2 regions of the Arthrobacter sp. CAN_A214 genome follow, and region 2 is predicted to be linked to the other one. Evidence: predicted binding sites of a transcription regulator. Region 2 holds the regulator's gene; the other holds the start of a gene.
What was found. Region 2 encodes LexA, which represses DNA repair genes until DNA is damaged. Its sites were predicted from a motif close to TCGAACANNTGTTCGA; they were not measured.
Positions count from the first base shown of each region.

Region 1: the regulator LexA is predicted to act here: its motif matches at 12,090-12,105, upstream of ruvA (Holliday junction branch migration protein RuvA).

Region 1 is NZ_JADOUU010000012.1:50,224-66,231, forward strand. Features, by position in the region: gene IWX65_RS11420 (APC family permease) at 1-80, shown strand, start outside; gene hisS (histidine--tRNA ligase) at 90-1,433, opposite strand; gene IWX65_RS11430 (DUF349 domain-containing protein) at 1,727-3,508, shown strand; gene IWX65_RS11435 (hypothetical protein) at 3,609-4,268, shown strand; gene IWX65_RS11440 (RelA/SpoT family protein) at 4,288-6,729, opposite strand; gene secF (protein translocase subunit SecF) at 6,801-7,859, opposite strand; gene secD (protein translocase subunit SecD) at 7,856-9,592, opposite strand; gene yajC (preprotein translocase subunit YajC) at 9,681-10,214, opposite strand; gene ruvB (Holliday junction branch migration DNA helicase RuvB) at 10,319-11,419, opposite strand; gene ruvA (Holliday junction branch migration protein RuvA) at 11,419-12,042, opposite strand; gene ruvC (crossover junction endodeoxyribonuclease RuvC) at 12,173-12,751, opposite strand; gene IWX65_RS11475 (YebC/PmpR family DNA-binding transcriptional regulator) at 12,782-13,540, opposite strand; gene pdxT (pyridoxal 5'-phosphate synthase glutaminase subunit PdxT) at 13,543-14,298, opposite strand; gene IWX65_RS11485 (MurT ligase domain-containing protein) at 14,410-15,720, shown strand; gene IWX65_RS11490 (type 1 glutamine amidotransferase) at 15,720-16,008, shown strand, end outside.
Region 2 is NZ_JADOUU010000007.1:99,457-115,464, forward strand. Features, by position in the region: gene miaB (tRNA (N6-isopentenyl adenosine(37)-C2)-methylthiotransferase MiaB) at 1-1,312, shown strand, start outside; gene miaA (tRNA (adenosine(37)-N6)-dimethylallyltransferase MiaA) at 1,329-2,456, shown strand; gene dapF (diaminopimelate epimerase) at 2,377-3,387, shown strand; gene IWX65_RS08650 (Hpt domain-containing protein) at 3,824-4,285, shown strand; gene IWX65_RS08655 (response regulator transcription factor) at 4,297-5,133, opposite strand; cyclic di-GMP riboswitch class I at 5,315-5,389, opposite strand; gene IWX65_RS08660 (class I SAM-dependent methyltransferase) at 5,525-6,142, opposite strand; gene hflX (GTPase HflX) at 6,300-7,883, shown strand; gene IWX65_RS08670 (ATP-dependent DNA helicase) at 7,876-9,918, shown strand; gene lexA (transcriptional repressor LexA) at 9,915-10,571, opposite strand; gene IWX65_RS08680 (LysM peptidoglycan-binding domain-containing protein) at 10,990-11,409, shown strand; gene IWX65_RS08685 (histidinol-phosphate transaminase) at 11,512-12,606, shown strand; gene hisB (imidazoleglycerol-phosphate dehydratase HisB) at 12,691-13,308, shown strand; gene hisH (imidazole glycerol phosphate synthase subunit HisH) at 13,305-13,943, shown strand; gene IWX65_RS08700 (hypothetical protein) at 13,946-14,098, shown strand; gene priA (bifunctional 1-(5-phosphoribosyl)-5-((5-phosphoribosylamino)methylideneamino)imidazole-4-carboxamide isomerase/phosphoribosylanthranilate isomerase PriA) at 14,165-14,923, shown strand; gene IWX65_RS08710 (SseB family protein) at 14,920-15,774, shown strand; gene IWX65_RS08715 (MFS transporter) at 15,805-16,008, shown strand, end outside.

The sequences.
Region 1 (16,008 bases), on a different contig from region 2:
CGGTACTCTCGATGCTCGCCGTGCTGGCGGCCGGGGTGCTCTGGCGGATGGTCGTGCTGCGGGTGCGACGCCGGCCGTAGCCCGCTGCGCTACGGAGCGGGCTCGAGATTCCGTCCGATGACCGGGCGAAGGTCGGCGGCAGGCGGCATCCACGAAGCCGGATCTGCTGCCACCTGCTCGCCGGATCGGATGTCCTTCACCTCATGGGTGCCGTCGGAACCGGGAAACCAGACGAAGGGGATGCCCCGGCGGTCGGCGAACTTGATCTGCTTCCCGAACTTCTCCGCGCTTGCCGCCACCTCCACCGGGATGCCCCGGGTGCGCAGTGCCGAGGCAACGTCCTGCGCCTGCGACCACGCGCCGTCGTCGGCCAGTGCCACCAGGACCGCGGTGGGCACAGCGCGGCTCGCGGAGGCGAAGCCCTGGCTGAGGATACGGGAGACGATCCTCGTGACCCCGATGGAGAGGCCGACGCCGGGGAAGGTCCGGTTGCCCTTCGAGGCGAGGCTGTCATAGCGGCCGCCGGAGCAGATGGACCCGAGGCTCTCGTGACCGTTGAGCACTGTCTCATAGACGGTTCCGGTGTAGTAGTCGAGCCCGCGCGCAATGCTGAGGTCCGCCACCACCCGGCCGGGCGCGCGGCGGGATGCTTCGCCGATGACCTGCTCAAGCTCCGTCAGGCCTTCCTCGAGGAAGTCGTTGGTGACCCCGAGGGCCCGCACACGCTCCACGAAGGAGGTATCGGCGGTGCGTATCGCAGCGAGGGCCAGGGCCGCCTCGATCTGCGCATCGGAGGCGCCCAGTTCGTCCCGCAGGAGTTGGCCCACCTTTTCGGCGCCGATTTTTTCGAGCTTGTCGATGCTGCGGAGCACCCCTGCCGAATCCTCGAGGCCGATCCCGCGGTAGAAACCCTCGGCGAGCTTGCGGTTGTTGACGCGCAGCGTGAAATCCGGGAGGGGCAGGGCGCCGAGCGCTTCCACCACCACGAGGGCAAGTTCGACGTCGTACCGGAACGGGAGGGAACCGTCACCCACGACGTCGATGTCGGCCTGCGTGAATTCCCGCGCCCGGCCCTCCTGTGGCCGCTCGCCGCGCCAGCACTTCTGGATCTGGTATCTGCGGAACGGAAAGGCGAGGTGACCCGCGTTCTCCACCACGTAGCGCGCGAACGGCACAGTGAGGTCGTAGTGCAGGGCGAGGCCCCCTTCGGAGGGTGAAGCCTCCTCGGCCTGGAGACGCGAGACGGCGTACACCTCCTTGTCGATGTCACCCTTCCGCAGCAGCTGCTCCACGGTCTCGACAGCCCTCGTCTCGATGCTCGAGAAGCCGTGAAGCTCGAAGACGCCACGAAGCGTATCCAGCACGTGCAGTTCCACCAGCCGTTCCTCGGGAAGCCATTCCGGGAAGCCGGACAATGAAGCCTTACGTGCCATGAATGGTCTCCTGTCGAGGAACTGGGGTGCGCGGCATTCATTTTAGGGTCTGTGAACCCTGCGGGCGAAACGGAAGACCGGCGGGAAGACCATCATGGGTAAAGTAGCCTCAGGGCTGGAGTACCTGAAACCTTCGCCGACGGCGGTGGAGAGGGTGGCATCGCCGCCGGAGGTTTCAATGGACTCCGGAACGATAGACTCATCAGCCCTGAAACAATGGCCGCGGCACGGCTCGCGCCCATCCGACGAGCGAAAGACTTTTAGCGGTGACAGACAGTCAGCAATCCGACGAAATGACCACTGGCAGCACCTCCACAGAAGAGGAGACGCCGGCTCAGCCGGAAGCGTCAGCGGTTGAAGAAACAGCAACGGAAGCGACGGAGACAGCGCTGGACGGCCAGGCCGGGCAGACGCATGAGATCCCCGAGGTAGAAGCAGTCCAGACGGAAGCGCCCGAGACCGAGGCGCCCGAAGCTGCTGCCGAGGTTCAAGCGCCCGAGACCGAGGCAGCCCAGACGGAAGCCCCCGAGGTCGAAGCGCTCGAGGCTGAGGTGGCCACAGCGGCTCCTGAGACCGAAGCGCCCGAAACTGCTGGCGAGGCGCCGACCGAGGAAACAGCCTCCGCGGTGCCAGACTCCGCGGTGGTTCCCGCGCTGTCGGCCGAGGTGGAGCCTGCGGCAGTCGCCGACGACCGCGCGCCCGTTACCCCGGCTCCGGCTCCGCGGCCCGCGTCTTCCCGCCCGCCTCTTCCCACCGCTATGACCCCGCGCCCGTCCCGGAAGTCGAAGCGGCCGATCGCCGTACCGCCGGCGCACAGTACACCGCTCGAGGAAGCAGCCAAGTTCGCCCGCGTCGAGGATGACGGCCACGTCTACCTGCTGATCAACGACGAGGAACACGCGGTAGGCCAGTACCCCGACGCCACGCGGGAGGAGGCGCTCGCCTACTTCGTGCGCAAGTACGACGACGTCGCGAGTCAGGTGGTCCTGCTCGAGCAGCGCGTGCAGGCCAAGGCGCCCTCCTCCGATATGCAGAAGACCGCCAAGCACCTCCGCGCGCAGGTGGGCGAGCGAAAGATGGTCGGTGATGTGGTGGGGCTGGTCGCCCGCATCGATACGCTGATGGAAGCTATCACCCAGCTCGAGAAGACCGAGCGTGCCGTTCAGGACGAGGTGAAGGCCAAGGAGCTTGCTGCGCGTGAGGCCCTGGTGTCGGAGGCCGAAGAGCTTGCGGGCCGGGACCCCGGGACGGTGCAATGGAAAGTCAGCAGCACCCGGATGAACGAACTGTTCGAACTGTGGAAGGCCGCGCAGAAGAACGGGCCCCGGCTCGGCCGAGGGACCGAGGACGCCCTGTGGAAAAGGTTCCGCTCGGCACGCACTGTCTTCGACCGTCACCGCCGCGCCTACTTCTCCCAGCTGGACAACGACAACGCCGAGGCCAAGCATGCCAAGGAAGCACTGATCGCGAAGGCTGAGCAGCTTTCCACGTCCACGGACTGGGGCCACACCGCCGCCGAGTACCGCCGGCTCATGGACGAGTGGAAGGCGTCCAAGCGCGCCAGCCGCAAGGATGACGACGCCCTCTGGGCACGCTTCCGCGCAGCCCAGGACCGCTTCTTCGAGGCGCGTAAAGCAGCGAATGAAGCGGTGGACGAAGAGTACGGGTCCAACCTCACGACGAAGGAAGCTCTCCTGAAGGAGGCCAAGCAGCTGGTGCCGGTTCGGGACGTCGCCGCGGCGAAGAAGGCCCTGCAGTCCATCCGTGACCGGTGGGAGGATGCCGGGAAGGTTCCCCGCGCCGACATGGGACGGATCGAGGCCGGCCTGCGGCAGGTCGAGGATGCCGTGAAGTCTGCTGACGACGCCCACTGGCAGAAAACCAATCCGGAGACCAAGGCCCGCACCAACAGCGCCCTGAGCCAGCTCGAGGCAACGATCGCAACCCTTCAGGAAGACCTTGCGGCAGCTGAACGGGCCGGTGACACCAAGCGGATCACCACGGCCAAGGAAGCTCTCGCTGCCCGTGAGCAATGGCTCACGATGCTGCAGCGCTCGGCCCAGGACTTCTCCTAGGGCTCCTGCGCCGCCTCGTTGTCGAGGCCTCTGCCCCCGGTTGTCCACATGCCGGGGGCGGAGGCTTTTCCTTTGGCTACGGGTTGGTGATGCTGGAGCAATGCCTCCCCTGGACAGCCTCGCTTCAGCATCACCGCCGATGCTTCAGCTGCCCGGAGCGTCCTCCGGGGTTGTGATCACCTCCACCGGCGGCGCGCTTTTCCACGCGGGGGAGGTTTTCAACTCCGAGGAGTTGCAGGCAATGAGGCTCGATGGACTGGTGCGCCGAATCTATGGAAGTTCCTACCTGAGGACCGATTTCCCGGAGGATGCAACGGTTCGGGCCCAATGTGCTGCACGATCTGTGCCGAGGAGCCTGCGGCCCCGCGTGGCTCTCGGCCGGCAGTGTGCCGCGTGGATCTATGGCTGTGCTCCCCCTCCCCTGCTGCTGAACCTGGTGACCGATCACCGACGTCGGACTACTTCCCTGCCCCTCTTCAGCAATGCCGCCATGCACCAGGTGTCCTTGGGGCCGTTCGACGTCAACCTGGTCGCTGGTATTGCCGTCACCACGCCGCTGCGCACCGCCCTCGATATCGCAATCCACGGCGAGGACATCAGTGCAGTGGACATTCTTTGCGCGATCGCCTCAAGCGACTCCCTCGATTGCAGGTTGCGCCTCGTCGAGGCGGCCGTCTCCACCACGAGGCGGGTCCCGGGACGAACAAGGGCTCTTGCGCGCCTCCGGCAGGCCCAGGCGTTGACGTCCGCAGGTTGGTGAACGCCGGGGACCGGCAGGCTCAGATCCTGCGCTGTGCCCCCGTGGTGCGGTACACGTCGAAGACTCCGTCGATGCGCCGGACCGCCCCGAGGATGTGGCTCAGGTACTTCGGATCGCCCATCTCGAAGGCGAACCGCGACAACGCCACCCGGTCGGACGAGGTATTGACGCTCGCCGCGAGGATATTCACGTGGTTCTCCGAAAGCACCCGTGTGACGTCGGACAACAGGCTCTTCCGATCCAGCGCTTCCACCTGGATCTCGACGAGGAAGACGCTCGACTGCGTGGGCGCCCATTCCACCGGCACGATGCGGTCGGGCTGGTCGCGCAGCTCGGCGACGTTGCGGCAGTCGGACCGGTGCACCGATACTCCCGAACCCCTGGTCACGAAGCCGACGATGGGGTCGGGCGGAACCGGCGTACAGCAGCGGGCAAGCTTGACCCACACGTCGCCAACCCCCCGGACCGTGACACCGGAATCAGTGAACTTGGGCCGGCGCGGCTGGGTCGCCACTGCCGTCTCGGCGATGTTGTCCTCCGCGCCCTGATGCCCACCCATCAGTGCGACAAGGTGCTCGATCACGTTCTGCGGAGACGTATGCCCGTCTCCGACCGCCGCATACAGCGCGGCGATGTCCTGGTGCCGAAGGTCGTGGGCCACCGTGGTGAGGGCGCTGTGGGTCATCATGCGCTGGAGGGGGAGATTCTGCTTCCGCATCGCACGCGTCAGCAGGTCCTTGCCCTTGTCGATCGCTTCTTCGCGGCGTTCCTTGGTGAACCACTGGCGGATTTTGTTGCGTGCCCGGGGGCTCTTGACGAAGCCCTGCCAATCCTGGCTCGGCCCCGCACCCTCCGCCTTGGAGGTGAAGACCTCCACCCAGTCACCATGGGTCAACTCACTGTTCAGCGGTACGAGTTTCCCGTTGACGCGCGCCCCGATGGTCCGGTGGCCAACCTCGGTATGGACGGCGTAGGCGAAGTCGACGGGAGTGGACCCCGCAGGCAGGGCCATGACCTCGCCTTTCGGAGTGAAGACGAAAACTTCACGGGCGTTGATCTCGAAACGCAGAGAATCGAGGAACTCGTCCGGATCGGAGGTTTCCTGCTGCCAGTCGACCAGGCTCCGCAGCCACCCCATGTCGCCGTTGTCCGGCGCCTCGATCGCCTTTCCTCCGCCGTTCTTGTACTTCCAGTGGGCTGCGACGCCGTACTCGGCGCGGCGATGCATGTCATACGTGCGGATCTGGATCTCCACAGGTTTGCCGCCCGGACCGATCACCGTGGTGTGGAGTGACTGGTACATGTTGAACTTTGGCATGGCGATGTAGTCCTTGAACCGGCCTGGCAGCGGGTTCCATCGCGAATGGAGCGAACCGAGGGTGGCGTAGCAGTCGCGCACGCTGTCCACGAGGACGCGGACACCCATCAGGTCATGGATGTCGTCGAAGTCCTTGCCCCGCACGATCATCTTCTGATAGATCGAGTAGTAATGCTTGGGGCGTCCGGTAATCGTGGCCTTGATCTTGACCGCGCGCAGGTCCTCTTCGACCTGGTTGCGCACGAGGCTCAGGTGTTTTTCCCGCTCCGGCGTGCGGTCACCGACCATCCGGACGATCTCCTCGTACACCTTCGGGTGCAGGGCGGCGAAGGAAAGGTCCTCCAGCTCCCACTTGATGGTGTTCATTCCGAGCCGGTGCGCCAGCGGCGCAAAGATTTCGAGGGTCTCCCTGGCCTTCTTCGCCGAGGAAGCCGCCGAGACGAAACGCCAGGTCCGCGCGTTGTGGAGCCGGTCGGCGAGTTTGATGACCAGGACGCGGATGTCCTTGGCCATCGCGACCACCATCTTGCGCACCGTTTCCGCCTGCGCCGCGTCACCGAAGGAGACCTTGTCGAGTTTGGTGACACCGTCGACAAGCATCGCGACCTCGGGTCCGAAGTCCCGGCGCAGCTCATCGAGTGTGTAGGAGGTGTCCTCCACCGTGTCGTGCAGCAGCGCCGCCGCCAACGTGGTGCCGGTCATTCCCAGCTCGGCGAGGATCGTCGCCACGGCGACGGGGTGGGTGATATACGGGTCGCCGCTCTTGCGTTTCTGCCCCTCATGGCTGCGCTCCGCCACCAGGTAGGCCCGCTGGATGAGGTCGAGGTCCTCCTTCGGGTTGTTCGCCCGAACGGTCCGCAACAACGGCTCAAGCACCGGCGAGTACCCCGAGGAACCCCGCCCGGCCAGCCTGGCGATCCGGGCACGCGTGCGCCCCCGGCGTCCGGGTACGGCGAGGTCCGCATTTGCCGCCAAGGAAGCCGTTTCAGGATCGGCCGCCGCCGTTCCGGTTGCCGAACTACGGGCTGACCCGGCACCGGCCGCCGCCGGGGGCTGCTCCACGAGAGCGGCCGGAGCCGTCGCACCCGACGGATTGGCGGTGCCGTCCTCGGGCCTCTCGACGGGATTCACCGCTTCAGCCATGCACAACCCCTTATTTCCAGCAGTCCGATCCCCCGGGATCCCAGGATGTCCAGCGTATGGACTCCTCCAGTTTAGCCTCGCGCAGTAGCTCCGTGCGCCGTTGATCCGTGAGCCGTCAGAGCAGGCGCTGCGCTGCCAGCTTCTGCTTCCTGCACACGACGGTTCCGGACCTTCTTCTCCTGCTTCCGCATTTCCGGCTCGTTGAGCCGAAGGAACGCGTACATGGGCGCCGCGATGAAGATGGTGCCGAGCGTTCCGAGGATGATGCCGATGAAGAGTGCAAGCGAAAGATCCCGCAGCGTGCCCGCACCCAGGAGCAAAGCGCCGATGAAGAGGATCGACGCCACCGGCAGGACTGCCACTACCGAGGTGTTGATCGAGCGCACGAGTGTCTGGTTGACCGCGAGGTTCACCTGCTCGGCGAAGGTCCGCTTGGTGGACAGGTCAAGATCCTCGGTGTTCTCGCGGATCTTGTCGAACACCACCACGGTGTCGTACAGCGCGTAGCTCAGGATGGTGAGGAATCCGATGATCGCCGACGGCGTCACCTCGAAGTCGCTCAGGGAGTAGAGGCCGGCGGTGACGATCATGACCACCACCAGGGCAGTCATCGCCGCTACCGACATCTTCCAGGTGCGGAAATAGATGGTCATCAGGACCGCGGCCAGCAGGATGAAGACCACGAGTCCGATCAGAGCCTGCCGGCTGACGTCCTCACCCCAGGTCGGACCGACGAAGCTGGAGGTGACCTGGTCCTCGCTGACCTCATAGGCGGAGATGAGGTTATCCCGCACGTCGAGCGTCTGGTCGTCGGTGAGCTGCTCCGTCTGGATGCGCATCGTTTCGGGAGCGATGTTCGTGACGCGCGGAACGGCATCGGGCACGACGTCGTTGACTGCCTGCTCGCCGGCGCCCACCTCCGTGTTCTGCGTGTCCGAAACCGTGAATTCGGAGCCGCCGCGGAAATCGATTCCGAGGTTGAACCCGCCCTTGACCACCGGAATGATGATCGACACCAGCACCGCGATGGCGGCTATCAGGAACCAAAGGTTCCGCTTGGCTACGAACGGGTAGGACCGCTTGCCCGAGTGGAGTTCATTGCCGAACCGGGAGAAACTGGTGACCCTCATGTGTTTTCCTCGTTCTCTGGGTTGCGGCCAAGACCTGCCATGGCTTTCTGCTGCTCCGCGATCCGGCGTTCGGCGATGGTCAATCGGCGTTCGGCTTCGCCTGCGGCTGCCTTGTTCCGTGTGCGTGCAGGAACCGGCGGGGTATCCGAGGGACGCCGGATCCGTCCCGCTCCCCGGTAGAGCGGGGTGACACCGAGGCGCTTGGGATCAAGGCCGGACCAGGCGTGGCCCTCCCCGAAGAACTTCGTCCTGGCCATCAGGCGGAGCACCGGGTGGGTGAACAGGAAGACCACGATGAGGTCGGCAATCGCCGTCAGACCCAGCGTGAACGCAAAGCCGCGCACGTTCCCGACTGCCACGAAGTACAGGACGAGTGCGGCGAGGAGGTTCACCGCTTTCGAGGCGAGCACGGTGCGCTTGGCTCGCCGCCAGCCGTTCTCCACGGCGGAGATCATTCCGCGGCCGTCCCGGAGCTCATCCCGAATCCGTTCGAAGTACACGATGAAGGAGTCGGCGGTCTGGCCGATCGCCACGATCAGGCCTGCAACGCCGGCGAGCGACAGCCGGTAGTTCTCCGTCCATCCGAGGATGCAGATTGCCAGATAGGTCAGCAGACCCGCCACGACGAGCGAAGCAATGGTGACGAGACCGAGCAGCCGGTACTGGAACAGGGAATACACCGCGACGAGAGCCAGACCGATCAGGCCGGCGATCAGGCCCAGCCGCAGCTGGTCGGCCCCGAGGGTCGCCGAAATCTGCTGCTCGCTCTGGATCTCGAAACTGATGGGAAGCGCGCCGTACTTCAGCTGCTCCGCGAGGGCGGCGGCCGATTCCTCGGTGAAGCTTCCGCTGATCGAGGGGTTGCCGTCGGGAATCACGGCGTTGGTGGTGGGAGCGGACACGATACGTCCGTCGAGCACGATCGCGAACTGGTTCCGGGGATCGCCCTGACCGATCGCGAACAGTCGTTCCGTCACTTCGCGGAACATCCTCGTGCCCTCGTCGTTGAAGTCGATGTTGACGGCCCAGGAGTTCAGGGACTGTCCCTGGCTGCCCGTCTGCAGGCCGTAGGACGCGGAATCGATGTCGGTTCCCGGAACCTCGACAGGCCCGAGGATGTACTTGCCCTGGGTGTCGGGCTCACACGCCACCATCGGCTGGTCCGCCGGAGCCGGTTCTTCGGGGGGCTCGAGGGCCGCAGGGTCAAGGCAGTTCGTCGCCTCGAATTCCTTGAAGATCTCCGGAGTGATCCAGTTGGGATCACTCGCGTCGGCCGGTTCCCCCGTGGGAGCCTGGAGCTGGTCCTCGGGTGTCGGCGTTTCAGCGGCTGGAGCCTGACCCGGACCGCCGAAGAGCACGGGACGGAACTCCATCTGCGCTGATGCCTGGATGAGGTCGCGAGTCTCGGCGTCGGGCGTGCCGGGAAGGGAAACGATCACGTTCTGGCCCGACTGCGTGCTGATTTCCGCCTCGGCAACGCCGCTGCCGTCGACGCGCTGGCGGATGATCTCCACCGCCTGATCCAGCTGTTCGGCGGTGATCTCAGCTCCGCCCTGAACCCGCGGCGCCAGGATCATCTGCGTGCCGCCCTCGAGGTCGAGAGCGAGGCGGGGGGACCAACTGGCGCTGCTCCAGTAGGATCCCGCTCCCAGCAGGGTCGCGAGGAGTGCAAGGAGTACGCCCAGCCAAACAAGGGTTCGTTTGGCTGCCGTGCCGGGGGCGGTGCGTGGCATGGTGGATCGTCTTTCTAGGAGTCGGCGGGGAATAAGCGCCGGACCGAACGGTGCGGACCCGGGCTAACGCCGAGAACCTGCAGCGATGCTATTTGTCTTTGTTCCAGTCGTTTTCACGGCGGATGCGGTCGGCAGCCTCTTCGGGAGTCTCGGTCGCCGCCGGGCCGTCGCGGTGCGACTCGACGCCGCGGTGTGTCTCGACGTCCCGTTGCGGCTCGACGTCGCGGTGGGGCTCCCCGACGAGGGAGGACGCATCGTCGGGAACCTGGGTGGACCCGGCGGCCGCGGCTTCCTCCTCCGTCACCGGCGCTTCCTGGGTGACGACCTTGCTGAGGGCCTGCGTGTGGACTGTCGCCGTGTTTCCGGGGGACAGCTCAAGGACGGCCTTGTTGTTCTCCTGGTCGATCGAGAGAATAGTCCCGTACAGGCCGAACTGCGTCATGACCTCGGTGCCCGGTTCCATCTGCGTCCGCATATCCTTCACCTGCTTCTGCGCCTTGCGCTGGCGGCGGAACATGGTGAAGATGAGGAAAGCCAAGGCGAGCGGAAGCAGCAGGCCGAAGACATCGAAGGGCTGTTCGGCGGCGGCATCGCCTGTTTGGGCTACTACATTTGCGAGCACGAAAAAGTTCCAATCCTGTTACCGGGGCAGCGCGTGCAGCGGTGCTGGGACCGTGCTTCACTGCGTTTCATCCCAGTGTAAAGGGAAAGGCTCCGGCTTCCCTGTCAGGACTCGGGCAGGGACCAATCATCCAGCGGCAAATCCTCCTGCTCAACCGAGAACAGGTCCTCCGGCATGGCGGCTGCGACGGTCGGCGGCATCACCCAGCCCAGGTGCTTCCACGCGGCCGCCGTCGCAATCCTGCCGCGGGGAGTTCGCCCGAGCATGCCCTCACGGACCAGGTAGGGCTCCGCAACGGTTTCCACGGTTTCCGGCTCTTCACCCACTGCGATGGCGAGCGTCGAAAGGCCCACCGGACCGCCCCCGAATTTCGTGATGAGCGCGGTGAGCACGGCCCGGTCGAGCCGGTCGAGGCCCTTCGCGTCCACCTCGTACATGTCGAGCGCCGACCCTGCACACCGCGCGTCGACCAGGTCCACACCGTGCACCAGCGCCCAGTCGCGGACGCGACGCAACAGTCGGTTGGCGATGCGGGGGGTGCCGCGTGACCGGCTCGCGATTTCGGCGAAGGCAGCGGAGTTGACCCTCATGTCCATGAGCATGGCTGAGCGCCTGAGAACCAGTTCGAGTTCGTCGGTCGAGTAGAACTCGAGGTGCCCGGTGAAGCCGAAACGGTCACGCAGCGGCCCGGGCAACAGCCCTGCCCGCGTGGTGGCTCCCACGAGCGTGAACGGCGGCAGGTCCAGGGGTATCGCCGTGGCTCCGGGCCCCTTGCCCACCACGATGTCCACACGGAAGTCCTCCATGGCCATGTACAGCATCTCTTCGGCCGGCCGGGACATGCGGTGGATCTCGTCGAGGAACAGCACCTCGCCCTCCGTGAGCGAGGAGAGAATCGCTGCGAGGTCGCCGGCATGCTGGATGGCGGGGCCTGAGCTGATGCGAAGCGGTGCATTCATTTCAGCCGCGATGATCAGTGCCAGAGTGGTCTTGCCGAGTCCCGGAGGACCCGAGAGCAGGACGTGGTCGGCGCTGCGCCCCCTCATGCGTGAGGCTTCGAGGACCAGGGACAGCTGCTTGCGCACACGCTGCTGTCCCACGAAGTCATCGAGGTTCTTCGGGCGGAGGGCGGCCTCAACAGCCCGGTCCTCCGGATCCGAGCCCGGCGAGACCAGTGGTGCCTCCTCCGGCTGCTGCGAGGCCATCAGCCCACCCTCGCACGGGTCGAACTGCGTCCGCCGTCCTGGCCGAGGCGGCGGAGGGTCAGCTTGAGTATCTGGCCGACGTCGCCCGTTGCGGCAATTTCCGGTGATTCCTTCGTGGCGGCGTCGATGGCCGCGCCGGCGTCCTTCTCCGACCAGCCGAGGCCCATCATCGCGGTGAGGACCTGGCCCTGCCAGGTCTGCTTCGGAGCTCCCGGGCCGTCAAGCGGCACGAGCTTGCCGGCGAGCTCCAGCACGATACGCCGAGCTCCTTTGGGCCCGATTCCCGGAACCCTGCTGAAAGCCTTGTCATCACCGGCCGTTGCGGCGATCCGCACTGCTTCAGGTGTATGGACGGCAAGGACGGCGAGGGCAAGCCGTGGGCCCACGCCACTGATGGCCAGCAGCGTCTCGAAGACCTCCCGCTGCTCGGCGCTCTCGAATCCGAACAGCGTCATGGAGTCCTCGCGCACGATCATGGCGGTGAAGACGTTGGCCTGCTCCCCCGTCCGGAGCGAGGCCAGTGTCTGCGGCGTGGCCTGGACCTGCATGCCGAACCCGTTCACGTCGAGAACTGCCGAGTGCAGGCCCACGGACGCGACGGTTCCGCGGAGGAAACTGATCATTCGAGAAGCTCCAAGACAGTGGTGGGTGGGCTTGTTCGAAGCAGAGTCCGAACATAGTTTCTATTATGCTACGGTATCGGCGGCTGAGACCCGCAGGGTACCGACACCCGCCCCAGCAACCGTGGCCGATTCACCTGCCGCGCCGTGCCTTCGCCTCAGCCTCGGCCCACAGCCGCTGCGCCGGCGTCGCGCTTCCCGCGCCCACCGCCGCGCCCGCTGCAGCCAGGCCTACTCCCCTGCGCCACGCATGGGTGATGGCGAGGGCGAGGGCGTCGGCTGCGTCCGCCGGCCGGGGCGGCGTGTCGAGGCGGAGGATCTTGGTGACCATCTTGGTCACTGCCACCTTGTCCGACTGCCCGTTTCCGGTCACCGCGGCCTTCACCTCGGTAGGGGTGTGCAGGGCGACGGGAATTCCGCGCCGTGCCGCAGCGACTATGACGACGCCGGAAGCCTGCGCAGTGCCCATCACCGTGCTCACGTTGAGTTGACTGAACACGCGCTCGACGGCGAGTACCTGCGGCTGGTGAAGATCGAGCCAGGCCTCCACGGCCTCCGAAATCACGAGGAGCCGCTGGTCAAGGCTGCGGCCGGCCTCGGTTCCCACCACCCCGACCGCGACGAGCGTCGAGTGCCGGTTGGGTTCGACGTCGACCACGGCCAGGCCGCAGCGGGTCAAACCCGGATCGACGCCCATGACCCGGAGGGTCACCGGCGTCCCACCGGGCAGCTGGAGGGTTCGCTAATCGTCGTTCTCCAGCTCGGCCAGGACCTGCTCAGGCAGATGCGCATTCGAGTACACGTTCTGGACATCGTCGAGCTCTTCGAGGGCATCGACGAGCTTGAGGAATTTCCGTGCGCCGTCGGCGTCGAGCTCAACCTGCATCGACGGAACGAACTCGGCTTCATCGGTTTCGTACTCGATGCCGTTCTCCTCCAGGGCGGCCACCACCGCCCGGAGGTCCTGCGGTTCGGAAACTATCTCAAAGCTCTCGCTGGACTCCTTGACCTCATCGGCCCCGGCATCGAGGACCGCCATCAGCACCTCGTCCTCGCTCAGTCCGTTCTTGGGGAGCGTCACCACGCCCTTGCGTGTGAAGAGGTAGGCCACTGAACCGGGATCGGCGACGCTGCCCCCGTTGCGGGTGATGCCGAGGCGCACCTCGGATGCTGCCCGGTTCTTGTTGTCCGTCAGGCACTCGATGAGCAGGGCCGATCCCTGGGGGCCGCGCGCCTCGTACATGATGGTCTGGTAGTCGACGGTCTCGCCGAGGAGGCCCGCACCGCGTTTGACGGCCCGGTTGATGTTGTCGATGGGCACCGAGGTCTTCTTGGCCTTCGACACCGCGAGTTCGAGCCCGGGGTTGCCGGCCAGATCGGCTCCGCCGGCCTTGGCCGCCACCTCGATGTTCTTGATCAGCTTCGCGAAGGACTTGGCGCGCTTGGCGTCGATTGCAGCCTTCTTGTGCTTGGTTGTTGCCCATTTAGAGTGGCCCGACATGCTTACGCTTCTCCTCTGATCATCCGAATAAACAGTTCGTGGACCCGCTGCTCTCCCGTGACTTCGGGATGGAAACTGGTGGCGAGCAGGTTTCCCGACCGCACTGCGACAATCCTAGCGACCGGCGGTGCCTCCGGCTCCGCAGCCTGGCCGCCCCCGGATCCGTCGTCGCGCCGTGTCCCGGGCGCATGGCGGCTCCCCGGCCCGGGCTGCGGCGTACGTGCCGCCGGCACCTCGGCCAGGACCCGGACCGATTCCCCCACGCTTTCCACCCACGGCGCACGGATGAAGGCGGCATGCACCGGGTCGTCCTGGGCTGCGCCTCCCGCAGCGGCGAGCCCCTCGAACCGCAACTCCGTCTCGAACGATTCCCGCTGCCGCCCGAAGGCGTTGCGGCGTACCACCATGTCGAGTCCTCCGAGCGTCTGCTGGGGATTGCCGTTCCGGTCCAGGGACGGATCGGCAATGCTGCCGGACAGCAGGATCATGCCGGCACAGGAACCGTATACAGGGAAGCCGTTGCCGATCAGGTCCCGAAGCGGCGACGCCAGCTGGAAGGTGCGCGTGAGCTTGTCGATGGTGGTCGATTCGCCGCCGGGAATGATCAGGCCGTCGATGCCGTCGAGTTCGCTTGCCCGGCGCACGGGACCCGCTTCGCCGCCCAACGCCTCGACAGTGCGGATGTGCTCACGCACATCGCCCTGCAGTGCGAGAACCCCAATCCGCACGCGCGGCCGGCCGGAAGCTGTAGAAGTCATCACGCAATTCTAGGTGCAGCACCGAATCCCGAACGATCCCGGGTCGGCACCGGGTGCCGCTCCAGCCGTTCCTGCACCTGAGCCGGCAGTGTCTGCGCTAGCGTTAATGGCATGAATCCCTTGAGCGTGCTGGTCGGAAAAGCGGTGCGCCGCGCCTCGAAGCTGCGGGGCGGCGGCTCGGCACTACCCGGCCTGGTCGTCGAGCGACTCGACCCCGGCTTCATGGGCCGGGCCCTGACCGGGTTGAAGCACGGCGTGGTGGTGGTCAGCGGAACCAACGGCAAAACGACGACGACGAAAATGGTGGTCGAGCTGCTCCAGGGACAGGGACTGAAGGTCTTCACCAACCGGACGGGCAGCAACTTCACGCGGGGAGTGGCCGCCGCCCTGCTCGGGGAGGTGGACTGGCGCGGCCGCCTCGACGCGGACATCGCCGTCCTCGAACTCGACGAGGCGCATGCCGTGCACTTCGTCCGGCTCGTTCCACCGCGCTATTCCCTGCTGCTCAACGTGCTGCGCGACCAGCTGGACCGTTTCGGCGAGATCGACGCCACCACCCGCCTCCTCGAAACCATCGCCCTGGCGACCACCGGGACGGTCGTCCTCAACCGCGAAGATCCGCGGGTGGCCGGTATCGCCGCCTCGGTCACCGTCGCGGACGTCGTGTATTTCGGTCTCGATGCCTCGCTCCGCAGCACCTTCCCGAACGACGACGAACTGCGGGGAGCAGCGGGCACCGCGCCGGCTTCAGCGCTGCCCGCCGACGTCGTGCTGGAGAAAGTGGACGGCAATTCCGCGGTCTTCCTCCTGAACGACGCCGCTCCTGAAATCTCAGCTGCCGGCTCCGTAGCCGGCGGGACGGTGCACGCCGACCTGCGATTGCGGGGGGTCTACAACATCTTCAACGCCGCTGCGGCACTCGCGACGGCCCGCGCCGTCCTCGGAGCAGCCGTGAAGCAGGACGCGCTCATCGCGTCCCTATCCGCGGTGGAGCCCGCGTTCGGCCGCGGCGAGAGCCTGGTCGTGGACGGTCAGGCCCTCGAGCTGGTTCTCGTGAAGAACCCCAGCGGGTTCCGGCTCGGGCTCAAATCGTTCGACCCGGCGGGGTGCGCCACGATGATCGCCATCAACGACAACTATGCCGACGGGCGGGACATGTCCTGGCTGTGGGACGTGGACTTCGACTCGCTGGGCCTCGACGGCGTGGAGGTCGTCAGCGGGGTGCGTGCGTATGACATGGCACTCCGGCTCAAGTACGACGACGTTCCGGTCCGCGCCGTCGAACCCGACCTCCCAGCCGCGCTGCGGGAGTTCATCTCGGGCAGCAAGGATTCGCCGAAGAGGATTTTCTGCACCTACACCGCTATGCTCGCCGTCCGGCGCGAGCTGTCCAAAATCACGAAGGTCGAGGTGGTTTCCTGATGCCGAACGGCACTGCGAACACCAAGGGCACCATCCGGGTCCTCCAGCTGTACCCACGGGAGATGAACATCTACGGCGACTGGGGCAACGTGCTGGTGCTCAAGCAGCGCCTCAGCTGGCACGGCTACACGCCCGAGATCCTCGAGCACAATGCAGGGGATCCGTTCCCCTCCGACGTCGACCTCATCATTGGCGGCGGCGGGCAGGACAGCGGGCAACTGGTCATCCAGGAGGACCTGCAGGCTCTTGCGCCGACCTTGAGGGGGCTTGCCGAGGAGAACCTGCCCA
Region 2 (16,008 bases):
CCTCGGGATGCTTGCCTCGGTGAAGGAGACCCATCCCGGCATGCAGATAGCAGTGGGCGGGTGCCTCGCGCAGAAGGACCGCGACACGATCCTGCGCAAAGCTCCGTGGGTGGACGCAGTCTTCGGAACCCATAATATCGGGGCCCTTCCCGCCCTGCTCGAGCGGGCGCGCCACAACGACGAGGCCCAGCTCGAGATCCTCGAATCCCTCGATGTGTTCCCCTCCACCCTTCCCACGAAGCGCGATTCGGTGTACGCGGGCTGGGTGTCGATCTCCGTGGGCTGCAACAACACCTGCACCTTCTGCATTGTTCCAGCACTGCGGGGCAAGGAGCGGGATCGCCGGCCCGGGGAGATCCTGGCCGAAATAGAGGCCTTGGTGGCCGACGGCGCCATCGAGGTCACCCTTCTCGGCCAGAACGTGAATTCCTACGGCGTGGAGTTCGGCGATCGCGGTGCGTTCGCCAAGCTGCTGCGGGCTTGTGGAGCGATCGAGGGCCTGGAACGTGTCCGGTTCACCAGCCCGCACCCCGCAGCATTCACTGACGACGTCATCGAAGCGATGGCCGAGACGCCCAACGTGATGCCGCAGTTGCACATGCCGCTGCAGTCCGGTTCGGACCGCGTGTTGAAGGACATGCGGCGTTCCTACCGCTCCACGAAGTTCCTCGGGATCCTCGACCGGGTACGCGAGCGCATGCCGCACGCGGCCATCTCCACCGACATCATCGTCGGGTTCCCCGGAGAGACGGAGGAGGACTTCCAGGCAACGCTCGACGTCGTCGAAAGGTCCCGGTTCGCGACGGCTTTCACCTTCCAGTACTCCAAACGCCCCGGAACTCCCGCTGCCGAACTTGCCGACCAGCTGCCCAAGCACGTTGTGCAGGAGCGTTACGAGCGGCTGACGGCGCTGCAGGACCGCATCAGCGAAGAGGAAAACGCGCTGCAGGTAGGCATGCAGGTGGAAGTCCTCGTCACCGCCCACCAGGGGCGGAAGAGCGCTGAGACCCACCGACTGTCGGGGCGCTCGAGGGACCAGAGGCTCGTCCACTTCTCAGTGCCCGACGGCGGGCAGGCACCGCGGCCGGGGGACCTCGTCACTGTTTCCGTGACCCGGGCCGCACCGTTCCACCTCATCGCCGACCCGGCGTCGCCCGCCGAATACAGCGTGCGCCGATCGCGTGCCGGTGACGCGTGGGACCGCGCGCAGGCGGATTCGTGTGCTGCGCCCTCCACCGGAGCCGGCGGCGCAGGGACGCGCGGCGTCTCACTCGGAATGCCCTCGCTCCCGGTCCGCGGGCGAGCCGGCTGACGACGGGAATCTCCTGATGTCGGCAACCAGCCGCATGTCGCCCGCCCCGCAGCCTGCGCCCGCCCCTCAGCCGGCGCCAGCTGATCGGCCCGTGTGGACCGATGGACGGACGGCCGTCTCCGGGCGGGTCCCAGTTGCCCGAAAGGTTTCGCCCGCGGCGCCCTCCTCCGGAGCGGTCGTCGCGGTCGTCGGTCCCACCGGTTCCGGAAAATCGGACCTCGCCGTCCAGCTGGCGCTTGCGCTCGACGGTGAGATCATCAATGCCGATGCGATGCAGTTTTATCGCGGCATGGACATCGGCACCGCGAAGCTCCCGATGGAGGAGCGCGGGGGCGTCCCCCATCACCTTCTTGACACCCTCTCGATCCAGGAGGAGGCCAGCGTTGCCGCTTACCAGTTCACGGCGCGGGCGGCCATCGAGGAGATCCGGATGCGCGGGAAGGTGCCGATCCTCGTAGGAGGTTCGGGGATGTACGTGCGGGCTGTTCTCGACTGTCTCGAGTTTCCGGGTACCGACCCTGCAGTAAGGCAGCGTCTCGAGGAGGAACTCCAGGACAAGGGGGCAGCGGCGTTGCGGGACCGGTTGGCGAGGGTCGACCCGGCGTCGGCCGCGAGGGTCGCTGACAACCGCCGGCTCGTCCGGGCGCTCGAAGTCACCGAGCTGACCGGACGCCCTTTCAGCTCCTTCATGCCCGAGCGCCGCTATTACCAGTCCGCCATCCAGGTGGGGTTGGAGGTGGACCGGGACAGGCTCCGGCTGCGTCTCGCGACACGCGTCCACACGATGGTGGAGGACGGTTTGCGTTCCGAGGTGGAACAGCTGGTCGACCAGGGGCTGAGGGAGGGACGGACGGCGTCCCGGGCGCTGGGCTATGCTCAGTTCCTGAGAGTGCTCGAGGGAGCAATGCCGGCGGAAGCCGCCGTCGAGGACACGATCGTCGCAACGCGGCGTTTCGCCAAGCGTCAACTCACCTGGTTCCGTGGAGACCCCCGCGTGGACTGGCTGGATGGTGAGGATCCGCGGCTGCTCGGGAAGTGTCTCGATCTCCTACAGGGTGGGTCGTATGCCCGACAAGATCCGGATCAGCCAGTTCCAACCCAGGAGGGTGACCGTGCCAGTTCGAACGCAGCAGGATTCCACTAGTCCGCTCGCCGGTGTTCCCTTCACCAAAGGGCACGGGACGGGCAATGACTTCCTCCTGATCCTTGATCCCGAGGGGCGGTTCGACCTCGACAGCAGGAGTGTCGCCGCCGTGTGCGATCGACATCGGGGTATCGGAGCGGACGGATTGATCCGCGCAGTGCGGTCGGAACAGATCCCCGAAGGCAGGGCATTGCTGCAGAGCGCTCCCGACGCCATGTGGTTCATGGACTATTGGAACGGCGACGGAACAACCTCGGAGATGTGCGGGAACGGCGTACGGGTGTTCGTCCATTTCCTGGTCGTCAAGGGGTTCGTCTCGCTCGACGGCGGAGCAACCGTTTCCGTCGCCACCCGCGGCGGCGTCAAGGTCGTCGCGGCGTCCGCTGACGGTTACTCGGTGGACATGGGCCCCTGGGAATTCATCCACCCGGATACCGCGGTGGCCCGCGGCACGGATTCCCTGGTGGAAATCCAGGGACTCGACGTGGCACGCCCCGCCCTGTCGGTCAGCATGGGGAACCCGCACACCGTCGTCGCACTGGCAAGTCTCGGGGAGTTGACTGCCGCGGCCCTGCACACTGCCCCGGCCGTGGAACCGTTCCCTGCCCAGGGCACCAACGTCGAGTTGGTCGTGCCCAACGACCCATTGGTCGAGGACGGCGTCGGTGTCGTCACCATGCGCGTCCATGAGCGCGGTGTGGGAGAGACGCAGTCCTGTGGCACGGGAGCCTGCGCGGCGGCCGCTGCAATCCGGTACTGGGCGGGGGATTCGGCTCCCTCCCGTTGGGCCGTCGGGGTGCCGGGAGGCGTGGTCGGCGTCGTCTTCCATGTGGGCGTGGACGGACTGGAGCACGTCGAACTGAGCGGACCGGCTGAACTGGTCGCCGAGGGCGTACTGTTTCCGGCGTCGTTGCAAGCCCTTTCCCACTGACCGCACGCATCCCCGTGTTGGAGATCGGGGTCAGGCAGGGTTTCCGCAGGATCGTCCGAGGTGCACAGACGCTGACGTTCGGTGCGTCGACAGCAGCGTCCGGACCCCTTGGGCCGGGTCCGTACAGCCCGTAACGACGTCACCTTTCGTTGAACTGCGCTGACACCAGACGGGACATCCGCCACGGTGCTGCAGGGCGCGGGACGCCCCTGACATCTGCCCTGTTCGACTACTCTCTCGGAGGAGGGTGTGGTGCGGGCACGGACGGGAAGCGGGCAGGTTCGGCCTCGTATCCGTGCCCCCTGACAGGCGCGTCACCAGGGGCTCAGCCACGGCATCGGGCAGATTCCCCGGACCGGAAAACACAAAGCGCAAGGTTTACGCAGGTTGGACGAAAACAATGATTTTCCCGCCGGGATACACGTAACATTCGGAGGTGCCCTCCACTCACTTCCCTTCCGCCGGCGACGGGCTCCCGGATGACCATACGGGCTTCGGCTGCGGGCAGGTCCACTCCGGATCCTCCTCAGCGTGCAGCGAGTGCGAGCCGTTGGTGGACCGGAACGTGCTTCGTGAACTGGAGAAGGATTTCGACAGCCCGACGGTGGTGCATGCGTTCGCCCGGGACTTCGCGCAGTCCTGGGACGGGAAATATCGGCGCCTGGTCCGCTTCGTGGAGGACCGGGACAAAGCGGGGGCGAAGGAGGCTGCGCTGAGTGTGAAGGTCACCTCGACGATGGTCGGAGCGGCGCGGCTTGCTTATCTCGCTGCCTGGTTCGAAAAGCTCATCGAGGCCAACGACATGGATGCCGCCGCCCGGACCCTCGCGTACGTCGAGGCCTGCGGCTCCGACACCACCTCGGAACTCCTCGACACCTACATACCCCCGGACCTGTGAGGACTGCGCTCCTACGGAACCGGCTGCTGCCCGGGTGAAGGGACGAGCCGGTACCCGATGCCCCGAACCGTGGTGATGAGGTCAGGAGAACGCGCGTTGTTGGAGAGCTTCCGGCGCAGATTCCCGATGTGGACCTCGATCGCGCGCTGATCCGCGTCGCTGACATACGAATATCCCCGGTAATCCTCGCCCCGGACAACCCCGACGAGTGCGGACCTCGTCCGGACGGCTCCGTTACTTCGCAGCAGGTCGTGCAGCAGATCGAATTCACTCCTTGTCAGGAGCAGTTCCTCGTCGGCCAGCTTCGCCGTCCGGGCTTCCCGATCAAGAACCAGATCACCGTGCTGAAGCACCGCAGAATTCCTCAGGACAGCGGCAACGGTGGGGGCAGCGGCGGGAGCGGGCGGAGAAGTGCTGGGTGGAACCGGCAGCCCGAGCGGACGGGTCGCCTCGATTCGTGGCCGACGCAACATCGCATCGATCCTCGCCCTCAGCTCCCGTGGACGGAAGGGCTTGATCAGGTAGTCGTCAGCTCCGGCCTGCAGGGCCGTGAGGGTATCCAGTTCATCGGCTCGGGCACTGAGCATGATGACGTAGCAGTCACTGATGTTCCGGATACGCCGGAGCACCTCGTAGCCGTCGATGTCGGGCAGACCGACGTCGAGTGTCACAACCGTCGGGGCGTTCCTGCGCACCACCTCCACTCCGTCCCGTCCCGTTGCTTCGGAGTGGACGTCGAAACCTGCCTGCCGCAGCACAGCGACAACGATGTTCCGGATATCGATGTCATCCTCGATGACGACGGCTGACCCCTGCTCAGGACTTCTGACGGAGGTTTCGGTACTCATGCCGAGGCCTCGGTCGCAGTTCTTCGGACGGGTGCACCCGAACCGCCCGTTCTGCACGAAACCCGAGGAAAGGAAGCGCAGGGCATGTTCGCCCGTGTTCCGGGGGCAGCAGTGCCCGGGAAAGCAACAAATACCGACGCTTCCAATAAGCATGTGTACGGCATGGTTGAGACCTTTGCTGTTCGGTAGCCCGGCTAACCGCGTGGGTCCCGTGGCTTTGCGTCCCTGGCTTGCACCAGGTTTGCCCTTATCAATGGGCGAATGCCCATACATGTTCACGGACTTTATCAGGGTGGATCGCTCGTCGACTACCGACTCGATGACGCCTTTCTCACGGGCCGCACCGACGGCATCCGCACGAGTACCCGTCGCTTGAACCCGCCGCGCTTCCTCAGATTGGCGAGTTGCCCCGCTTCACGTGGAGCACCCGAAACGACTTCGAGGTGTCCGCGCGTTGCACGGCGAAGCCTTCCGGCAGCGACTCCGCCAGCCACCGCTGCAGCGAGTCGGCGCCGAGGTTCTTCTGCACCACCAGCCAGGCATCGCCGTCGGGCGCAAGCCTCGGGAGCCAGGCAAGCAGGAGCGCATGGAGCTCCTGCTTGCCGATGCGGATGGGAGGGTTGGACCACACCGTGTCGAATTCGAGGGTAGGGTCGACGCCGTCGGGCGTGCTGACGTGGACGTTCGGCAGCCCGAGCCTCGCGGCATTGTCGCGGGTGAGTGCGAGGCAGCGCTCATTGACGTCCACTGCGTAGACAGCTGCCGCCGGCGCCTTGAGAGCCATGCTCAGCGCGAGCGCACCCCAGCCGCAACCGATGTCCAGGAGCCGGGCTCCCGACGGCCGAGGTACGGCATCCAACAGAATGGCCGTACCCTTGTCGACGCCGTCGGGGCTGAACAAACCGGACGATGTCACCAGTTCCCTGCGCTGTCCATCGAGGACGACGGAGAGTGGGCGGCGCACCTCCGGTCCTGCGGGCTTGGCGGTGAAGTAATGCTGGGAGTCCATGGCAGAAGCCTAGTGCCGACAGCGCCTCCCTCCCGGCACGGGGGGTGAAACCGCCCGCCCCCACGGAAGAGGATGCTGCGGTTCCGCGCAGAGTGAAGTGCTGGAACGGAACGGCGGAAGGGAACTAGAATTGAAGTCCACTGTTACAAGGGAGAATATGACCACGAACTCCGGAGGATCCACCGGTGCCGACATGGGACCGGAAGAGATCCAGGCCGTTATCGACCGAATCCTCGCACATGACGAGGCAGCTTCGGCAAAGTCCTCGGGCGGGCAGGGACAGGAAACCGCCTCGTCTCCTCATGAGCGCACGTGGCGCTCTCGGGCCCAGGCGATTTCTGAGGAGGCCGATGAACGGTTCTCCTTCGACGGCGACCAGCAGGATCTCGCGGAGCGCCGTGCGCTACGCCGGGTGGCCGGGCTCTCGACGGAGCTCGAGGACGTCACCGAGGTCGAATACCGACAGCTGCGGCTGGAGCGGGTGGTGCTTGCCGGCCTGTGGACGGAGGGGACGGCGCAGGACGCTGAAAACTCCCTGCAGGAGCTTGCCGCCCTGGCTGAGACCGCAGGATCGGAAGTTCTTGATGGAATGGTTCAGCGCAGGCTCAAGCCGGATCCCGCAACCTTCCTCGGCTCGGGTAAAGCACAGGAACTGAAGGACATCGTCACGGCGACGGGTGCCGACACGGTCATCGTGGACAGCGAACTGTCCCCTTCCCAGCGGCGAGGACTCGAGGACATCGTGAAGGTCAAAGTCATTGACCGGACCGCCCTGATCCTCGACATCTTCGCCCAGCATGCGAAGTCCCGGGAGGGCAAGGCCCAGGTGGAACTCGCCCAGCTCGAGTACCTCCTCCCTCGCCTTCGCGGCTGGGGTGAGTCCATGTCCCGCCAGGCCGGCGGCCAGGTCGGCAGCGCAAGCGCTGGCATGGGTTCGCGTGGCCCGGGCGAGACGAAGATCGAGCTCGACCGGCGGAAGATCCGCACGCGCATGGCGAAACTCCGCCGGGAGATCGCGGGGATGAAGCCTGCACGGGACACCAAGCGATCGAACCGCCGGCGGAACCAGGTCCCCTCGGTGGCTATCGCCGGCTACACCAACGCCGGAAAGTCATCGCTGCTCAACCGGCTCACCGATGCGGGCGTCCTCGTGGAGAACGCGCTTTTTGCAACCCTCGATCCCACAGTACGGAGGGCCGAAACGGCCGACGGCATCGGTTACACACTGGCCGACACCGTGGGATTCGTGCGGTCGCTTCCGACCCAGCTCGTCGAGGCGTTCCGTTCCACGCTGGAGGAAGTTGCCGATTCCGATCTCATCCTGCATGTAGTCGATGCCTCCCATCCCGACCCCGAAGGCCAGATTGCAGCGGTCCGCGCCGTGATGACCGAGGTCGAGGCGCGTGACATTCCCGAGATCATCGTGCTCAACAAGGCCGATGCGGCCGACCCCTTCGTCATCGAACGCCTGCGCCAGCGTGAACCCCGCAATGTCGTGGTTTCCGCCCGGACAGGCGCCGGGCTCGATGAGCTTCGCAATCTGATCAGCGAGGCAATTCCCCGCCCAGGGGTTCGGATGGAACTCCTGGTGCCCTACGAGCACGGCGAAGTTCTCAGCCGGCTCCATCAGGAGGACGCCGAGATCCTCGGATTGGAGCATGTCGGCGAGGGCACCCGGCTCGACGTCATGGTCCGGGAGGCCCTCGCTGCGGAACTGGAACCGTATCTCCGGCATGAGTGAGGGGCCCGACGCCCTGACACTGCTCGATGCCGCCGTCGTGGCCATGGGTGGCGAAAGCCGTACCGGGCAGCAGAAGATGGTTCGCCAGGTCAGTGAGGCCATCGCCACCGGCAGCCATCTTCTGGTGCAGGCCGGGACGGGAACCGGTAAGTCACTGGCCTACCTCGTACCGCTCATCGCCCATGCCATGGAAAGCGAGCGGCCGTCGGTGGTGTCCACAGCGACGCTCGCACTCCAGGCGCAAATCGTCGGCCGGGATCTTCCGCGCCTTCTCGAATCGGTCGGTGAGCATCTTCCGCGGCCGGTCGACGTCGCCCTCCTCAAGGGCAGGGCGAACTACCTCTGCAAACACAAGGTCGGCGGCGGGTTCCCCGAGGACGACGTCCCGGATGCGCTCTTCAGCCTCGGGGAGGATGCCGCTCCGCACCCGGCACCCGGCTCCTTCGCCGCGTCGCCTTCCAGCGCGCTCGGGAAGGAGGTGGTCCGCGTGCGGGAATGGGCCGAGGAAACCGACACCGGCGACCGGGACGAACTTCTTCCCGGTGTCAGCGACCGTGCGTGGCGCCAGGTCTCCGTCAGCAGCATGGAGTGCCTTGGCGCCCAGCGCTGTCCTGCTGCGGAGGAGTGCTTCAGCGAGAAAGCGCGGGGAGCCGCTGCGGACGCGGACATCATCATCACCAACCATGCGATGCTGGCGATCAGTGCGTTCGAGGGCCTCGCCGTCCTCCCGGAGTACGACGTCGTCGTCATCGACGAAGCGCACGAGCTTCACGACCGCGTGACAGGTGCGGTGTCGGGGCAGCTCGCCCCGGCGATGATCAGCGCGGCGTCGACCGCGCTGCGGCGGCACGCCTCCATCGGAACAGGTGTACTGGACAGTGCGGGAAGTGCTTTCGAGGCCGCCGCCGAGCTTCTTCCATCGGGCCTGCTGCCCGGAGGGCTGCCCGAGGCGGTCGAACAGTCGCTGGACCAGGTGCGGAGTGCCTGCCGTGCTGCCCTGTCGGACACGAAGACCGACGGCAAAACCGGCGACGCCGACGGCGGCCGGCAAATGGCGCGCGCGCGATTGACCCTCATCTTCGATCTGTGCGAGCGGATCCTCGCCGCCTCTACGTCGAACGAGGTGGTGTGGGCTTCGCGCGCCAGTTCCTTCACTCCGGGTTCCGGCTATGGAATTCCCGACGACAGTGCTCCGGCTACCCTGAACGTCGCTCCGCTCTCCGTGGCCGGCAGGCTGCGCGAGGGTCTGTTCGCGGATCATACTGTGATCCTCACGTCGGCTACCCTTGCGATCGGCGCGGAATTCGGCCCCGTCGCCGGGTCGCTCGGCCTTGCTGGTGACGGCGCGCCGGCCTGGACCGGAGTGGACGTCGGCAGCCCCTTCGATTACCCCCGCCAGGGGGTGCTGTATGTTGCGAAGGATCTCCCGAAACCGGAGCGCGGCACCTCAGGTGCCCAGTTGGCGGAACTCGAGGCCCTTCTCACTGCCTCACGGGGAGGCGCGCTGGGGCTCTTCTCCTCGAAGCGTGCAGCCGAGGAGGCAGCCGAGGCGCTGAGGCCGAAGGTGGGTTTCGAGATCCTCTGTCAGGGCGAATCATCCCTGTCATCCCTCGTGCGGCAATTCTCGGAGGAACCGGACACCTGTCTGTTCGGCACCCTGTCCCTCTGGCAGGGCGTCGACGTGCCGGGCAATGCCTGCCGGCTCGTGGTGATCGACCGGATTCCATTCCCACGTCCTGACGACCCGCTGATGACGGCGAGGACCCGCGCCGTCGCGCGTGCGGGTGGCAATGGCTTCATGAGTGTGTCAGCGACCCATGCCGCTGTCCGCCTCGCCCAGGGCGCAGGGCGCCTGATCCGGGCGTCGGGTGACCGGGGTATGGTGGCGGTGCTCGATTCACGGCTCGCGAATGCCCGCTACGGGGGATTCCTCCGTGCAGCGCTGCCGCCCTTCTGGACAACGACGGACCGGGCGATCGCTCTCGGAATCCTTGAGCGGCTCGCTGCTCCCGCGCCGGACGCCCGGGTGGGCTAGAGGGCCCTCAGCACCGAGACGACTTTGCCCATGATGCTCGCATGGTCGCCAAGGATGGGTTCGTAGCGGGTGTTCTGCGGCAGCAGCCAGGTGTGACCGTCACGCTGGCGGAACGTCTTCACCGTCGCCTCGTCGTCGAGCAGCGCGGCGACGATGTCGCCGTTGAGGGCGCTCTGCTGCCGGCGGACCACCACCCAGTCGCCATCGCAGATGGCGGCATCGATCATCGAGTCACCCGAGATTTTCAGCATGAACAGTTCGCCGTGGCCCACCAGTTGGCGGGGGAGGGGCAGGATTTCTTCGACCACCTGGTCGGCGAGAATGGGCCCACCGGCTGCGATGCGGCCGACGAGCGGCACCATCGCGGTGTCGACGGCACCCCGATGCAGGCTCCCCGTCCCTGCTGGGAAATCCGGATTCTCGGGCTCCGTGGCGTCGGTCAGCGTCAGTGGAAGAAGGATCTCCATGGCCCTCGGGCGCTTCGGATCGCGGCGGATATAGCCAAGGCGCTCGAGTTGGGCCAACTGGTGCGTGACGCTTGACAGGCTCGCCAGGCCGACGACGTCGCCGATCTCTCGCATCGAGGGCGGATACCCGTTCGAACCGATCGACCGCTGGATCGTCTCGAGAATCGTCTTCTGCCGGTCGGTCAGTCCCTTGCCGACCGCACGGCCCCGTGGGCGCCCCCGCCCTGCGCTGACAGCGCCGCCCTCTGCTGCCGGAACCTCCTTCAGCGTGGGGCCGGAAACTCCATGCTCTGCCGCCTCGTGCTCTGCCACCGGTCGTCCTCTCCTTGGTGCCCCGTGTCCGGTTCATCAGACGCCGCCGGCCTGTTTTGTCGGTGGCGGGTGGTGATGTGGAAAGCAGCAAGTCCACCGGGTATCCACTCTGCATCCTGCTTCGATGTCAACGCTAGAACACCCGCGGCGTGATTTCAAACATATGTTCGAGTGAGTCTCGACAAAGCTCGTTCGCAGGTGCTAAAAATAAGCAGGAAGAAAATCGAATACGTGTTCTAATTCACGATTCAGTGCCGTCCGACCGATTCGAAGATCCGAAAGAGGTACAGCCATGGCAGCACTCACCATCGTCAGGACCAGCACTCCGCTCGTCGACGGCAATCGTTCGAACGACGCGCTCCGTGAAGTGGTGGCGGACCGGCCTTCGCCGAGTACGAAGTCCGCCCCGATTCATCTGACACGGCGTGGGCGGCTTGTGCTGGTGGGCCTTCCCACGGTTCTGCTCGTGGCGTTGGTTCTGATATTCGGGGTTTCGCTCACCTCCCAGGCCAAGGCGATGGACAGCGAGCCAGCACCTACTGAAACCATCAACGTCAGTGTGGGCCAGGGGGAGACCCTGTGGGGGCTTGCCGGAGAGTTTGCGCCGGACCGCGATCCCCGTGAGTTCGTGGCTGAGCTGGTTGAACTCAACGGCCTCAAATCCTCGGTGGTCCAGGCAGGTCAATCCCTCGCGGTGCCGGTCGGCGGCTGATAGCCGATTCGCTGGGGAACACCGGTTCGGAGAGTGGACTCCGCAAGCGTGGCCGGATGGTCCAATTCTCCGGACGGCCCGCCCATCGATTAAACTTGCAGGGTGACGGACCGTGAAGAGGCACTTGCCCATCTCCCGCTGAGGAACAATCTCGTAGGGCTCCTCCCGTACGGGGCGCCGCAGATCGATGTGCCGATCCTCCTCAATGTGAACGAGAACACGCACGGCGTTCCGGCGGACGTCTCCGCAGCGATCGTCGCGGCCGTGGAAGTAGCTACTCGCGGGCTCAACCGGTACCCGGACCGGGAGTTCACGGAGCTGCGTGTCAATCTGGCGGCCTATCTCGGCCATGGCATTACCCCGGATCAGATCTGGGCAGCCAACGGTTCGAACGAGGTGCTCCAGCAGATCCTTCAGGCGTTCGGCGGCCCGGGGCGGACAGCCCTCGGGTTCCCTCCGACGTACTCCATGTACCCGCTCCTGGCCAGCAGTACGGACACCCGGTACGTCACGGCCGGACGGCGCGCGGCGTTCGAGATGACCGCATCCGACACCGCCCGGCACGTCCGCGAGTCACGGGCGAACATCGTATTCCTCTGTTCACCCAACAACCCCACCGGTACGGCGCTCGGCCTCGACGTCGTCGAGGCAGCCTACGAGGCGGGGGAGAAGGAGCGGGCCATCATCATCGTCGACGAGGCCTACGGCGAGTTCGCGACGTCGGGTACCAGCAGCGCGCTGACGCTCCTGCCCGGCAGGGAGCGCCTCATCGTGTCCCGCACCATGAGTAAGGCCTTCGCGTTGGCCGGAGCGCGGCTCGGCTACCTCGCGGCCGCGCCCGAAATCGCCGATGCGCTTCGCCTGGTTCGGCTTCCGTACCACCTTTCCGCGATCACCCAGGCGGCAGCCAACGCCGCCCTGACCCACTCCGACACCCTGCTCGCCAACGTCGAGGCCATCAAGGCACAGCGCGACCGCATCGTGGCCGAATTGCGGGAACTGGGACTGTCACCGGCTCCCTCGGATGCGAACTTCGTCTTCTTCGGCGGCCTGGACGATCCCCGTGCTGTGTGGAGCGGGCTGCTCGACGCAGGGGTCCTGATCCGCGACGTCGGCATCGAAGGCCACCTCCGGGTGACGGCCGGCACTGAGTCGGAGACCACAGTGTTCCTCGACACCCTCCGCACCCTCCTGTAAGGACTGTCTCCTAGACTGGTACCAAAGAGGGCGGCCCGATCGCCCCCGACCTGGGTGCAGCACCCAACCTACCGAAGGACCGCCATGACCGTGGAGATTTCCGCCGGCCGCACTGCGCGGATCGAGCGCACCACCAGCGAATCCAGCGTGCTCGTCGAAATCGATCTCGACGGGACCGGGGAGTCGGAGATCAGTACCACGGTGCCGTTCTACGACCACATGCTGACTGCACTGGCGAAGCACTCACTCATCGACATGACGGTGAAATCAACCGGAGACACCCACATAGATGTCCACCACACCGTCGAGGACACCGCAATCGCCCTCGGCGAAGCGTTGCGTGAAGCGTTGGGAACGAAGGCCGGCATTCGCCGGTTCGGGGAGGCGACCGTTCCACTCGACGAGGCGCTGGCGAACGCCGTCGTCGATATCTCGGGCAGGCCCTTCCTCGTGCACGGCGGGGAACCCGCCGGCCAGGAATACCACCTGATCGGCGGGCACTTCACCGGTTCGCTGACCCGGCACGTGTTCGAGGCGATCGCGCTGCACGCGCAGATCTGCCTCCACGTGACACTGGTGGCCGGCCGCGACCCGCACCACATCGTCGAAGCCCAGTTCAAGGCCCTGGCACGGGCCCTCCGGGCGGCAGTTGAACCGGATCCGCGGGTCAATGGTATCCCCTCCACCAAGGGAGCGCTGTGAGCGCGCGCCGCATCACGGTGCTCGACTACGGGTCGGGCAACGTCCGATCAGTCGTGCGCGCACTGGAGCATGTGGGCGCGGAGGTGACCCTCAGTGCCAAGCCGGCGGACGTGCTCGAGGCCGACGGCCTCCTCGTCCCAGGGGTGGGCGCGTTCGAAACCGTTATGAAGGGGCTGAAAGAGGTCGATGCCCTGCGCATGATCGGCCGGCGGGTGGCCGGCGGGCGCGCGGTCCTCGGAATCTGCGTTGGGCTGCAGGTCCTTTTCGAGGACAGCGTCGAACACGATACAAGGGTTCCGGGCATGGGGGAATGGCCGGGCACCGTGGAGCGGCTGAAGGCCGATGTCGTGCCGCACATGGGATGGAACACCGTGTCGGCCCCGGAAGGATCCGTCCTGTTCGATGGCATCGCGGATGAGCGCTTCTACTTCGTGCACTCCTACGGCGTGCAGGACTGGAAGTTCGATGTCACCCAGCCCGCCATGAAGCCTCCGCTGGTCACCTGGTCCGCCCACGGGGGGCCCTTCATCGCGGCTGTCGAGAACGGTCCGCTGAGCGCAACCCAGTTTCACCCTGAGAAGTCGGGCGATGCCGGGGCGCAGTTGCTGCGGAACTGGATCGGCGGTCTACGGTAGCAATGTGGAGCATCGTGATGATGGGCCTGGCCGGACTCCTGATCGGCGGAGCGCTGTCCTTCCGCAGCCAGGGTCTCCCGAAACTCCTGATCATCAGCTTCTGGGTTCTTGCGGCGATGTCGCTGGTGGCCGCCTACCTGCTCACCCTTCCTTGAATCCGACGCGTCTCCCTTCATACCGCAGTGCTACCCGATCACCATTCGCCAAGCTGAAAGTAGAGCATGAGCCCGTTCACCGAGACCCCCATCCTGGAACTTCTTCCCGCCGTCGACGTGGCGGACGGCCAGGCCGTGCGCCTCGTGCAGGGGGAAGCGGGCAGTGAGACCGACTACGGCGATCCGCTCGACGCGGCGATGGCCTGGCAGAAGGACGGCGCCGAGTGGGTGCATCTCGTGGACCTCGACGCCGCCTTCGGTCGCGGTTCGAACCGCGACCTCCTGGAGAAGGTTGTTCGAAAGCTCGACATCAAGGTGGAGCTGTCCGGCGGGATCCGGGATGATGCCTCCCTGGATGCGGCCCTCGAACTCGGCGCCGAGCGGGTCAACCTCGGAACTGCGGCACTCGAGAACCCCGAGTGGACGGCACGCGCGATCGCCCGCTACGGTGACGCGATCGCCGTCGGACTCGACGTCCGTGGAACTACGCTTGCCGCTCGCGGCTGGACCGAAGACGGCGGCGACCTGTGGGAGGTCCTGCAGCGACTCGAGGACGCCGGGTGCGCCCGATATGTTGTCACCGATGTCACCAAGGACGGCACCCTGCGCGGACCCAACATCGAACTCCTGGAGCAGGTCCTCGCCAGGACCTCACGGCCCGTTGTCGCATCCGGCGGTATCTCAAGCCTTGATGACCTGGCAGCGCTCCGCCGGCTGGTTCCCCGGGGACTGGAGGGTGCCATCGTCGGCAAGGCACTCTACGCCGGGGCGTTCACCCTCCCGGAGGCGCTCGACGTAGCGGGCCACCCGGAATCCCTGGGGTGACAGCAAGGAAGCTCCCGGCCCATATAGAGGCTGCACTGGCCGGTAATTTGGCGGACTCCGCCGGACGGCCGTGGGCCGGTCGGGACCTCGCCGGCCAGGGGAACCCGTTGCACAACTTCGACGACGACGACGGGCGGGCCGACACCGGCTACACCACCGCCATCGAGGGGTTGTTCGACCGGAGTTCCGGCACGGTGCCGCAGGAGGAATCCGTGGTCAGCGCGCTGGCGTCGGCACGGGTATTCATTCCCATCGTCGCCGAGGTGACGTTGGCGGTCGAGGGGGTGCGTGGGGGCGTGGCGGACCAGGAGGCCGACATGGCCCTGGTGACACTCAAGGCGCCGGATGGCCGAACGGCGCTCCCTGTTTTCAGCACTGCGGCAGGCCTGGTCGCCTGGCACCCGGGTGCCCGCCCCGTGGCGGCGTATACGCCCCGCGCGGCACTGGCTGCGGTAGCCGAAGAGGCCGAGCTCCTGGTAGTCGACCCGGGGTCCCCGTTCACCTTTGTGGTGCGCAGACCCGCGGTGTGGGCATTGGCACAGCAGCTCGCCTGGGTCCCGTCCTACCGGGACGAACGGCTGGTGGAGATCGTCGCGGCCATCAGCGGACAGGAGGACAGCATCCTCGAGGTACGCCTGGGGCTGGGGTCGGGCGTCCCGGCGCTCTCCGCGGACGGTAGGCTTGCCCTCGGCGGCGGAGCCGGACCGGAGCTTCGCATGGACCTCAGGCTCGTGCCGGATCTTTCCCCCGGTGAGGTCGACGCGCTCGTCCGTCGGTTCCGATCGGCGCTCCAGACGGACCGCGGGTTCGTCGAGGGTGTCGACTCACTCGAGGTAAAACTCACCCGTTGACCTTCCAGATCCGCCCAGAAAGAACAACCAGTGAATTTCGCCGTCTACCGCGAGCTCCTGCGGATCGTGCCCGTCCGCAGGCTGCTGATCGTCGGCATGATCGCACGTTTCCCCCACTCCGCGGCCGGTGTCCTCCTGACCCTCCACGTGGTTCAGACCCTCGACCGCGGCTACGCTGCCGCCGGGGCCGTTGCCGCACTGGTAACGATCGGCATCGCGATCGGAGCTCCCTGG